Regions from separate parts of the Ensifer sp. NM-2 genome, predicted to be linked through region 3. Evidence: riboswitches for the same ligand, from Rfam matches in the RefSeq annotation. Region 3 holds a riboswitch; each other region holds the start of a gene.
The links. Region 3 has a riboswitch for thiamine pyrophosphate ahead of thiB (thiamine ABC transporter substrate binding subunit). Riboswitches for the same ligand answer to the same signal wherever they lie in the genome.
Positions count from the first base shown of each region.

Region 1: linked by a shared signal. The riboswitch ahead of C6558_RS26190 (ABC transporter permease) and the one ahead of thiB (thiamine ABC transporter substrate binding subunit) in region 3 are both predicted to bind thiamine pyrophosphate.
Region 2: linked by a shared signal. The riboswitch ahead of thiC (phosphomethylpyrimidine synthase ThiC) and the one ahead of thiB (thiamine ABC transporter substrate binding subunit) in region 3 are both predicted to bind thiamine pyrophosphate.

Region 1 is NZ_PVZR01000016.1:1,467-5,613, forward strand. Features, by position in the region: gene C6558_RS26180 (radical SAM protein) at 1-633, shown strand, start outside; gene C6558_RS26185 (hypothetical protein) at 793-1,944, shown strand; TPP riboswitch at 2,294-2,396, shown strand; gene C6558_RS26190 (ABC transporter permease) at 2,538-3,281, shown strand; gene C6558_RS26195 (ABC transporter substrate-binding protein) at 3,316-4,147, shown strand, end outside.
Region 2 is NZ_PVZR01000006.1:195,853-199,999, reverse strand. Features, by position in the region: gene C6558_RS14655 (sensor histidine kinase) at 1-466, shown strand, start outside; gene C6558_RS14650 (sigma-54 dependent transcriptional regulator) at 470-1,831, shown strand; TPP riboswitch at 2,009-2,140, shown strand; gene thiC (phosphomethylpyrimidine synthase ThiC) at 2,235-4,058, shown strand.
Region 3 is NZ_PVZR01000007.1:74,949-79,095, forward strand. Features, by position in the region: gene thiP (thiamine/thiamine pyrophosphate ABC transporter permease ThiP) at 1-1,368, opposite strand, end outside; gene thiB (thiamine ABC transporter substrate binding subunit) at 1,400-2,428, opposite strand; TPP riboswitch at 2,478-2,595, opposite strand; partial or broken gene C6558_RS15885 (GNAT family N-acetyltransferase) at 2,730-3,213, shown strand; gene C6558_RS15890 (thiamine diphosphokinase) at 3,300-3,950, shown strand; gene C6558_RS15895 (ABC-F family ATP-binding cassette domain-containing protein) at 3,954-4,147, shown strand, end outside.

The DNA.
Region 1 (4,147 bases), on a different contig from region 3:
GACACCAATGCGTGGTGGAAACCTGAACTTTTCGTGGGTGTAGATTTCAGGAAGATCATCCTGATGTGCACATTCCACCCGAGTCACACAAACGAAGAGGAGTTCAAGGAACGCATTTTGGTTTTAAAGCGAGCGGGCGTCCAAATAGGCATGGTCAACTACGTCATGAGTGATGACAACGTGGAGGCGTTCAAGCGTCGTCGGGACGAATTTGCTGAATTGGGCTTGGTTCTACACCCAAACCCGCTGTGGCTGAGCAACGGAACGTATTCAGATGCGAGCTTAATGGTCATGGCCGATGCGATCCCGGACCTTGACTTTCGCTATCGTACCGGCAGCGATGACCCGTTTGGCCTGCAATGCAGCTTTCCGGCGGTGGCCTATGAGGTAGACTACACGGGGAAAGTGTTTGTCGGCTGCCACCCCGCCGAGTTTGGATCGTTCTTCGATCCAGAGCTTCCAGCGCGGCCGACCTCGGCCGTGCCGTGCCCATTTCATTCGTGCGTATGCTTGGACAAGTATTCGTTTCTGGACGGTGTCGAGCGCAATCTAAGCCTCAATCCATTGGCTGAGTATTCGAAAGCATTGCAGCATCAGCACTCCTCGACTGCAGGCGAGTTGCTGCGGCCCTGAACGGGAACCCGTTCGCAGGAACGTTAAGGTGATTCGTAGTAGAGCGAAAGCTTCGGCTCATAGCATCTGATGGTTCTCACATGGCGGGTACTGCCACATCACGATGCGCGGTTACCTTATGCCTGATTCTTCAGGTATGCTGCAAAGACAGGAGTTATTGTGAAGCGACGCTCGTTCCTCAAGGCGGGTCTAGTAGCGGGCGCGGGCGTGGTTGCCGTGACGAAGGGGTCTTTGACGGTCAGCGCACGCGACCGATTGCCTTTCGTAAACGGAGAGAACTACGGCCTGCGCTCATCCGAAAACGGACTTGATCCCAGCAACGCTCCGGCAAATACGGCCGCGTTAAAGGCGATTCGGGACATGATGCAACGAGGCGGTGCACATAGAGGGGGAAAAATTGTCCTTCCTCGGGGTGGGGTCTACTTCTTTAACGATGAGATTAGGTTTGATGCAGATCGGATTGAGAAGGTACATAATATTTATCTTGAAGGAGAAGGTCAGCAGGCTACGGTTATGGATTTCTCCACTGCTGCTCCCGGGAAGTGCGGCATAAAATTTGGGCCTGGCGTAGGCTTTGGAGTACGCAATCTCTCCATTCGGAGTGCTCCGTCCCACAACATCGCGGTGGTCGGCGACAACTCGGGGGGCAGCAACTACGCGGCGCGCGGGATGTTTGAGAATGTAAGAACGCAGCAGGCTGGCGCCGAAGGAATACTTGTCCAAAATGCGTTCGGGATCGAAATGCGAAGCATTTGGTCGACGTTGAACGCGGGCGCTGGTGTTAAAATCTCCGGATTTTCAACCACAATTGCTGCCTATAGTTGCTATTCCTCAGACAATAAAGGCGTTGGCTGGCATATAGCTGGCTCTGTTGCCGCCGCGCTGTTTAATTGTTCAGCTGATCGCGACCTTTTTGGATTTTACATTGAGGGCTGCACAACCGTTAATATTGTCAGTGGTTACTCCGAAGGGTGCCAAAAGGAAGCTGTCTATGTCAGGGCATCACCCATGGCATCCTTGCCGCTGGCACTCCAAGAGCAAGTCAATGGTGCAAATCTCATCAAAATCGACGGATTTTACGCCTTGGAGAATAGCAAGATTGGTCTCAACAAAGCTGCCAATTTTCTGTCCGTGGAAGGTGTCTCCAACCAGGAAGCCACTGTTGAGTACACGGGGGCTTGGTCTTCCAATCAGCCCGGCCAATCACTCGGCGCGCGTTTCAACGGTACCGCTGGAAAGATTGTACGGAAACCGGGCATTAATCGCATTCAAGGTGACGTAGTGGACGTTGGAAGTGTAACAGTCTTATAGAAAGCGATGCAATCCCTACCGGCATCAGTACACGACACCATGTAAACGAGCGATTCAAGCAGCCGTTCGTGGGTGTGGTAGATATCCCTTGATGAAATATTCATATGCTTCCTTGGTGTTGTGTCTGATTATATTTTTATTATATCCTGTGTTTGCCGAGGCATTCACAATATTATTCTTTGGTTGTTCTGTCGTTATCTATAAATTCGGTATTTTTATGTGAATTCAACATGACGTGATTCAGATTTCGCACCCATTGCCAGTCACTGGTAGTCGTGTCCTTTTGTATTGGCGGAAACACAGAGTTTTGAAAGTATCCTTGACACATTTGAGAGTATCCCATAGGTTCAAGTATTCCGAGGGGAGCACTACTCTGTGCTGAGATGGCGGTGAGCCGGACCCTTGAACCTGATCCGGGTCATGCCGGCGTAGGAACGGGAAAAGAGCCAGTTTCGGCAAACTAATCGCGTCTTCGCTTTCACCTGGGTCTCCGTGATATTTTGTCTGGAGATCGATCGATGCTGTCTTTTGCCAAGTTGCCGCCGGATGGCGGGTTTGTATTTAGTCCGGGTTGCTGCGTCGGCTGACCGGCGATGCGCGTGTCTTTCACATTTGTTCGTAGCCTTGCTGTGCTTGCTGTCCTCTGGCAAGGGGCGGTCGTCGTCTTTGCGCTGCCGCGCTATCTGCTACCAACGCCGATCGAGGTACTGGCCGTCTTTGCGCGGCAGCCAGAATTTCTGCTTGAGCAGAGCTTGGTGACGATCGTCGAAATGCTGGCGGGGCTCGCGGTCGGCACGGCGTTCGGCGCTGCGACTGCTATCGTGCTCGCGGCATTGCCGCGGCTCGGAAAGCTCGTCTGGCCTTTCGTGCTCGTCCTCCAAGCCTTTCCTGTCTTCGTCATCGCACCTTTACTGGTGCTGTGGTTCGGCTTCGGCATGATCTCCAAGATCGTGATGGCGGCGATCATCATTTTCTTTCCCGTTGTTTCCGCATTCTCTGATGGGCTGCGACGCACCGATACGCAGATCCTTGATGCCGTGGCGCTGACCAAAGCGAGCCACTGGCAGGCGCTAAGGTTTGTGCGGCTGCCGCTGGCGTTGCCGGGGTTGGTATCCGGCCTGCGGGTTGCGGCCCCCTTGGCGCCGCTCGGCGCGGTCGTCGGCGAATGGGTTGGCGCCTCGGCCGGCCTCGGCTTCGTTATCGTCCAGGCAAATGCCCGCATGCAGACCGATGTCGTCTTTGCCGCGATGGCCATTCTTGCCGTGCTTGCCGTCGGCCTCAGGCTTCTCGTCGATGAGGCAACCCGTCCTCTCGCGCACTGGGCGCGGGAAACGTGAATTTCTGAGATCCATTGGGAGAGTTCATAACATTATGATCCGCAACTTTCTGTTTTCCGCCAGCCTCGCGCTCTGCGTCGTCTTTTCAGCCGGCTCAGCAACTGCCGCTGAAAAGCTGACAGTGATGCTGGAGTGGTTCGTCAATCCCGACCATGCTCCGATCGTTGTCGCCAAGGAGCTCGGCCTGTTCGAAAGGGCGGGGCTCGATGTCGAGTTGGTTCCGCCCGCCGATCCTTCAAGCGTGCCGCGTCTCGTTGCAGCGGGGCAGGCGGATATCGGCGTGCATTATCAACCGAATCTCTATCTCGATCATGCCGCGGGCCTGCCGCTTGTTCGCATTGGCACCCTGGTCGAGACTCCGCTTAACACCGTCACCGTCCTTGACGACGGTCCGATCCGAAGCCTTGCCGATCTGAAGAGCAAAAAGATCGGCTTTTCCGTCTCCGGTTTCGAGGATGCAATGCTCGGCCGGATGCTGGCCTCGGCCGGCCTCAAGAAAGAGGATGTCGAATTGATCAACGTCAACTTCGCGCTCTCCCCATCGCTGATCGCGGGCAAGGTCGATGCAACGATCGGCGGCTTCAGGAATTTCGAGCTGACGCAGATGCGGCTCGAGGGGCATGATGGCCGGTCCTTCTTCCCAGAAGAGCATGGCGTGCCGTTTTATGACGAACTCGTCTTCGTTTCCGACAAGGCAAAGGTGGCCGACAAACGCTTGCGGCCCTTCCTGGCCGCGGTGGAGGAGGGAGCGATCTTTCTCATCAATCATCCGGATGAAGCCTGGAAGCTGTTCGTCAAGGCCTACCCGAACCTGGATGACGAACTTAACCGCAGCGCATTCACGGACACTCTGCCGCGTTTCGCCA
Region 2 (4,147 bases), on a different contig from region 3:
GCGCAAGGGCCGTTTCGTCGCCGAACCGACGGCGATGCGGGAGGTGATCGAAGGCGCTCGAATGCTGCTGCGCAGCCGCTTTGCCGGCCGCATGGACGCGATCGTCATCGACCTGCCTGATAACGGCCTCAGCGTGCTCGGCAATCGCATCCGCTTGGAACAGGTGCTGATCAACCTGTTGCAGAATGCCCTGGAAGCCCTCGGTGATCGGGCAGACGCTGAGATCCGTGTGCGGTGCGAGTTAGGCCCCTCCGAAACAGTTTCGCTTGTTGTCGCCGACAATGGTCCGGGCATTCGGCCCGATATCCTCGAAGACCTTTTCACGCCGTTCAACACCTCCAAGGATGAAGGTCTCGGTCTCGGCCTTGCCATCTCCAAGGAGATTGTCGCCGACTATGGCGGCGACATCGAGGTCAAGACCAGCCCTGAGGGCACCGTCTTCACCGTGCGTTTGAAGAGGGCCTGAGCGATGCAGCAATCCGTATGCCTCGTCGACGACGACAGCGAACTCAGGCGGGCGATGAAGCAGACGCTGGAGCTTGCCGGCCTCGCGGTCTCCGCCTTTCCCGGCGCGGCGGAAGCGCTCGCAATCCTCAACCCGGATTTTAGCGGGATCGTCATCAGCGATATCCGCATGCCCGGGATCGACGGCCTCACGCTGTTTCGCCGGATCGCCGATTTCGACCCCGACCTGCCCGTCATTCTGGTCACCGGCCACGGCGATATCCCGATGGCCGTTCAGGCCATTAAGGACGGCGTCTATGATTTCATCCCGAAACCCTTTGCCGCCGACCGTCTGGTGCAGAGCGCACGCCGCGCCTTGGAAAAACGCCGGCTGGTGATGGAAAACCGCGCGCTGAAACGCGCAGCCGAAGTCGCCGGTGAGAGCCTGCCGCTGATTGGCCAGACACCGGTCATGGAACGGCTGCGCCAGACCTTGCGGCATATCGCCGACACCGACGTGGATGTGCTTGTTGCCGGCGAAACCGGCAGCGGCAAGGAGGTGGTGGCGACGCTGCTGCACAATTGGAGCCGGCGCCGCAACGGCAACTTCGTGGCGCTGAACTGCGGCGCACTGCCGGAAACGGTAATCGAGAGCGAGCTTTTCGGCCACGAGCCCGGCGCCTTCACCGGTGCCCTGAAGAAGCGCGTCGGCCGTATCGAGCATGCGAGCGGCGGCACGCTTTTCCTCGATGAGATCGAGGCGATGCCGCCGGCAACGCAGGTCAAGATGCTGCGAGTGCTTGAAGCCCGTGAGATCACGCCGCTTGGCACCAATATCGTGCGCCCCGTCGATATTCGGGTCATCGCCGCGGCCAAGATCGACCTCGGCGACCCGGCCCAGCGGGGCGATTTTCGCGAGGATCTCTATTTCCGGCTGAACGTCGTCACCCTGTCGATCCCGCCGCTGCGCGAACGCCGGGACGATATCCCCCTTCTCTTCTCGCATTTCCTGACGCGGGCAGCCGAGCGTTTCAAGCGCGACGTGCCGACGCTTTCGCCGGCCGTCAGCCACTATCTGAGGTCTCATTCTTGGCCGGGCAATGTGCGCGAGCTCTCGCACTTCGCCGAGCGCGTCGCCCTTGGCGTCGAAGGTTCGCTCGGCCAACCGATTGCCGCGGCGCCGACCAGTGCCGGCCTGCCCGAGCGGATCGAGCGCTACGAGGCGGAAATTCTGAAAGAAGCGCTGCGGGCGCAGCACGGCGACGTCAAGGCGACGATCGAAGCGCTCGGCATTCCGCGCAAGACCTTCTATGACAAGCTGCAGCGGCACGGCATCAACCGTGCGGATTATGCCGATCGCCGGGGATCAGAGAAGTCCGGCCGCTAGCGCATTTCCAGGAAAAGTGCGGAGCGGTTTTCCGTCAGGAAATGCGTAAAAACGAAAAGAACGAGCGTGCCCGCGGCTTCGTCTCATCCGGAAACGCTCTACCGGGCAATCAACAGGCCTGACACGCAACCTTCGGATTAACGCTTGACGGCGCATCCGGATCGATGGCTATCTCTAGGCATTCACCAGGGGGGTCCCGTCAAGGGGCTGAGATACTGCTGGGCGGATCGGCTTTGCCGACCGAGGCGCAGTGACCCGTTGAACCTGATCCAGTTCATACTGGCGTAGGGACGGTGCAGACATTGACGCCACGATTCCGTCATTCGCGCGGAATTTCAGGCAAACATGTCTTTTCCTTCCGGCTTCAGAACTGGGTCTCCAACCGCAAACTTGGAGCCTCATCATGAATATTGCCACCAAACCCGCAGAACTCTCGGTCACAAAAGGCCCGCTTCCCGCCTCGAAAAAGGTCTACAAGCCAGGCACGATCCATCCCGACATCCGCGTTCCCATGCGCGAAATCACCCTGCACCCGACGTCGGGCGAGCCGCCGGTCACCGTCTACGACGCCTCCGGTCCCTACACCGTAGAAGATGCCAACATCCGCATCGAGGATGGATTGCCAAGACCGCGCCGCGACTGGATCATCGCTCGCGGCGATGTCGAAGCCTATGACGGGCGCGACGTGCGGCCGGAAGACAACGGCTTTGCCTCCGGCGACCGGCTGACGCCGACCTTTCCCCTCCGTCACGCGCCGCTGCGCGCAACCGGCCGGCGCGCGGTGACGCAGCTTGCCTATGCGCGGGCCGGCATCATCACGCCCGAGATGGAGTTCGTCGCCATCCGCGAGAACCTTGGCCGCGACGCTGCACGCGCCGCGCTACGCGACGGCGAAAGCTTTGGCGCCCATCTCCCCGATCACGTCACGCCCGAATTCGTCCGCCAGGAGATTGCCAGCGGCCGCGCCGTGCTGCCGGCCAACATCAACCACCCAGAATCCGAACCGATGATCATCGGCCGGAATTTCCTGGTGAAGATCAATGCCAATATCGGCAACTCCGCCGTCACTTCGTCGATGGCCGAGGAAGTGGAGAAGATGGTCTGGGCCACCCGCTGGGGCGCCGATACGGTGATGGACCTTTCGACCGGCCGCAACATCCACAACATCCGCGAATGGATCATCCGCAACTCGCCCGTGCCGATCGGCACCGTGCCGCTCTACCAGGCGCTGGAAAAGGTCAACGGCATCGCCGAGGATCTCACATGGGAAGTCTATCGCGATACGCTGATCGAGCAGGCGGAACAGGGGGTCGATTACTTCACCATCCATGCCGGTGTCCGGCTGCACTATATCCCGCTGACCGTCGACCGCGTCACCGGCATCGTCTCGCGCGGCGGCTCGATCATGGCGAAATGGTGCCTGCACCACCACAAGGAGAGCTTTCTCTACGAGCACTTCGAAGAGATCTGCGACATCTGCCGCGCCTATGACGTCTCGTTTTCGCTCGGCGACGGCCTGCGTCCGGGCTCGATCGCCGATGCCAATGACGCGGCGCAATTTGCCGAACTGGAAACGCTGGGCGAGCTGACGAAGATCGCCTGGGCGAAAGACTGCCAGGTGATGATCGAGGGCCCCGGCCACGTGCCGATGCACAAGATCAAGGAAAACATGGACAAGCAGCTCGCTGTCTGTGGCGAGGCGCCGTTCTATACGCTTGGGCCCCTGACGACCGACATCGCCCCGGGCTACGACCACATCACCTCGGGCATCGGTGCCGCGATGATCGGCTGGTTCGGCACGGCCATGCTCTGCTATGTGACACCGAAGGAACATCTGGGGCTTCCCGACCGCAACGACGTCAAGGTGGGCGTCATCACCTACAAGATCGCGGCCCATGCCGCCGATCTCGCCAAGGGGCACCCGGCGGCCCGCACCCGCGACGACGCCCTGTCGCGCGCCCGCTTCGAGTTCCGCTGGGAGGACCAGTTCAACCTGTCGCTCGATCCGGAAACCGCCCGCTCCTTCCACGACGAAACCTTGCCGAAGGAGGCGCACAAGGTCGCGCATTTTTGCTCCATGTGCGGGCCGAAATTCTGCTCGATGCGGATCTCGCACGACATCCGCGCCGAGGCGCAGAAGGAAGGTTTTCAAGCGATGGCGGCCAAGTATCGTGAGGGTGGCGACCTCTATATGCCGGTCGACAGCGAGGCAGACGTTCGGGGATAACGACCACGCCAGAAGGGGCGGCGACCCCGCCCCTTCTGGCGCCCGGCGGGCTCCGGCACTCTTTACGCAATGGCCCATCTCTTCGTCAT
Region 3 (4,147 bases):
TTTCCGGAGCGGCGGCAAGTCGATCCATCGCAGGCGATGGAAGCCGCGGATGCCGAGGCTTGCTGTCAGTCGGTCGGTGCGTGCGGCATGTGTTGCCATCGCCGGTGCCAGGATCCGGTGCACGAACGGCAGCGCCATCAATGCGTTGATGGCGACGACGATGGCGGGGGCGAAACGGGCGACATCGCCGAAGGGGCGCAGGAGCAGAAACCATCCCGCACCGAGCACGACCGGCGGCACCAGCAGCACCAGCGACGTGCTGGCGGTGACAGTGCCCGCAAATGCCCTGGCCAAGGTCGGGGCGTGGCGACGCGCCACGACGATGCCGGCGGCGCGGATCATCGCGGCGGCCATGGTGACGCAAAAGAATGCCGAGAGGACGGCGATGACAATGCTGGTGACGAGAGCACGATGCACGGTCGGGTCGCCGGCAAGCTTCACCAGATCCGCACGCAGGCCGGAACCGACGACGGCGATCAGCGGTGCGCCGATGAAGAGCAGCGAGAACAGGATCCAGCCGGCGTCGGACGTCCGGGAGAGGCCGGTTCCTGCATCATAGCGTCTGGAGATTTTGCCCGCGGTTGCGCTTTGTGCAGGTTCGGTCGCGACACGCGTTAGAGCCAGGAGCAGGGCTCCGGTCATGACGATCTGTAGGGCGGACAGGGCGATCGCCCGCGGCGGGTCGAAATCGAAGCGCAGCGCCTGGTAGATCGCGACCTCGATGGTGCTGGCGGCAGGCCCGCCGCCGAGCGTCAGCACCAGCGTGAAGCTGGTGGCGCAGAGCATGAAGACGAGGCCGGCAGCACCTGGCAGCAATCCCCGAAGGACCGGCCACTCGACAAAGCGGAAGAGTGCGGCTGGCGGCATGCCGAGATTGGCGGCGGTTCTCCAGTATTCCGAAGGGATGCGCTCGAGCCCGGCGAGAAAGAGACGTGCGATAAGCGGCATGTTGAAGAAGACGTGGGCGAGCAGGATGCCGAAAAGGCCGTAGATGCTGATCGGCTGCTGCAGCCCGAGGCCGGCGAGGGCGGTGTTGAGCGCGCCCTGCCGGCCCCAGATCTCGATCAGCCCGAGCGCGCCGACAAGCACGGGCAGGCCGAGCGGCAGGGCCATCACCCGCAGAACCCAGACGCGGCCGGGAAAGCTCGGCCGGCGCGCAAGCGCCCGTGCGATCGGGATGGCAAGAACAACGGAAAGCAGCGTCGAAAGGCTCGCCTGCAGCAAGGTGAAGCGCGTTACCCGCCAGATATAGGCATCGAACAGCACGCTGTTGCCGAAGTCACCGCTCTGGAGCAAAAGGGCTGCAATCGCCAGGCCGACAAACAGCAGGATACCGCCGAGACTTAAAGTCCCGGCGGTCATCGTGATGCGATTTTCGGCAGGCGCGAACAAATGCGCCTCAGTTCTTGCTAATGGCGGCCAGCCATTCGTCGATCCAGGCCTTGCGGTTCGCCGCCACCTCTTCCGACGGCAGCAGGAAAGTCTTCTCCGGATTGACCAGCTTGCTAAAAGCCTCCGGCAGCGGCTCCTTGGTCGCCGCGACCGGCATCATCCAGTTGGTCGTCGGAATGATCGACTGGAACTCCGGGCCGGTCATGAAGGCGAGAAACTGCTTGGCAAGCTCCGGCTCCTTGGCGCTCTTGGTCATGCCGGCAACTTCGATCTGGATGTAGTGACCTTCCGAGAATTCGGCCGCCTGGTAGCGGTCGGTGTTTTCCGCCACCATGTGGTAGGCGGGCGACGTGGTGTAGGAAAGCACCATCGGCGCTTCGCCCTTGGTGAAGAGGCCATAGGCTTCCGACCAGCCCGGCGTTACGGTCAGTACCCTGTCCTTGAGCTTGGCCCAGGCGGCGCCGGCTTCGTCGCCATAGACGGCCTTGACCCAGAGAAGCAGACCGAGGCCCGGCGTCGAGGTGCGCGGATCCTCGATGACGATCTTCTGAGAGGCGTCGCCTTCGACCAGTTCCTTCAGGCTCTTCGGCGGCGTCTTCAAGGTCTGGGTGTCGTAGACGACGGCGAAATGGCCGTAGTCATAGGGAAGGAAGGTGTCGTCGGTGAAGTCGCCGGGTACCTTGACGTTGGCAGGCTCGATGCCGTGCGGCGCGAAGAAGCCGGTGGCCTTGGCCTCGGCGACGAGGTTTGTATCGAGGCCGAGCACGATGTCGGCCTTGGAGGCCGCGCCTTCGAGCTTGAGGCGGGTCAGAAGCTCGACGCCATCGGCGACGCCGACATAGGTGACCTTGCATTCGCAGGTCTTCTCGAAAGCTTCGGCGACCTTGGCACCCGGCCCCCATTCGGTGATGAAGCTTTCATAGGTGTAGACGGTCAGCGTCTTGTCGGCAGCAACGGCATTGGCCGCGAAGACAAGTCCTGCCGTCGCGGCAAGCGCTAGCCGGCTAAGAACCTTGAGTTGCGATGAATTGGACATGGCAGGCACCTCTCCCTAAAAATGATGTTGCATGGGAAAAGGGCGTATCGATCCGATCGCGTCTAATCCCTCCGCCGGTATGAGCCGGATCAGGTTCCGCGGGTTGGCGTTCAACGCCTCTCAGCCTTCGGCCGCCATGCGGTCGGAAGGCACCCCGTTAGAGCGGGTAGAGATTTACCGCCGAGCCGGTTTGATGGCAAGCGAAGTTTGAGGACGGCAAAAGCGCCCGCCCCGCATTTTCGCGCCGCGGCGCATGGGGTAAAATCGTCGGCAGAGTTTGCAGACGCCGAAGGAGCCTGCGATGACTGACATGCTCGTTCGCCTTTATGCACTGCCGGCACAAGCGAGATCACCGCTTGCTGACGGTATCGGCATTCACCGCGCAATGGCACCCGAACGAAGCTTGTTGTTCCCTGGATCGAGCAGACATTTGGCTCCGGCTGGGCGGGCGAGGCGGAGGCGGCCTTCAGATCGACGCCGACGTGCATGCACATCGCGGTGTTCGAGGACCGGATCGTCGGCTTTGCCTGCCACGATGTCACAGCGCTCGGTTTCTTCGGGCCGACGGGCGTCGACGAGGCCATGCGCGGACGGGGATCGGCGAGGCGCTCTTGCGCGTGAGCCTGACGGCGATGCGTGACGCAGGCTACGGTTACGCCATCATCGGCGGCGTCGGCCCGGCCGAATTCTACCGACGCACGGTCGGCGCCATCGAGATCCCCGATTCCAACCCCGGGATCTATGCGGAGATGCTGTTTCCCGATACCTTGCCCGAAGATCACTGACAACGAGGACGCAAAATCGCCGGATCGCGCCCTTGTTCGGTTTTCTTGCTTTTCCTTGCCCGTGCCTTTGCGCTATGGGCTTTGCCATGGCCCGATCCACCTTCACCATTCTGCTCGGCGGTGCACTGACCCCGACCGATCGCCTTGCGCGCCAGCTCGCAGGCAGCCGCTTCGTTGCGGCCGATGGCGGCATGCGGCATGCGCGGGTGCTATCCGTGACCCCCGACGTCTGGGTGGGCGATTTCGATTCGACCGAGGAGGCGCTGCTCGCGGAATTTGCCGATGTCCCGCGCGAGCCCTATCCCGCCGCCAAGGCTGCGACCGATGGCGAAATCGCTGTCGAGGCGGCGCTGTCGCGTGGCGCCGAAGCCTTGATCTTTGCCGGCGCGCTCGGAGGATCACGCAGCGACCATGCCTTCCTGCACCTGCTTCAGGCTGCTTCGCTGGCCGAACGTGGGTTGCCGGTGTTCATGACCTCGGGTGAGGAGGAGGCCTATCCGCTGCTTGCAGGCGAGATCGAAATCGATCTGCCGAAGGGCAGCCTATTCTCGATCCTCGGACTGACCGATCTCATCGGGCTTACGATCGTCAACGCGCGTTATCCGCTCACCGATTTCACGTTGCCGTTCGGGTCTTCGCGCACCGTTTCCAATGTCGCGGAGGGTCCCCTTCGCATTTCCCTCGACACCGGCCGGGCGATCGTTCTCGCCCGCCCCTATGACCTTTCCGGAGCCTGAGCCTTGGCGCCTCCCATTCTGAAACTCGACGATATCTTCCTGACCTTCGGTGGCACGCCGCTTCTGGCCGGCGCCAACCTGCAGGTGGAGCCGGGGGATCGCATCTGCCTTGTCGGGCGCAACGGTTCCGGCAAATCGACGCTGATGAAGATCGCCGCCGGTCTTGCCGAAGCGCAATCGGGCGAGGTCTTCCGCCA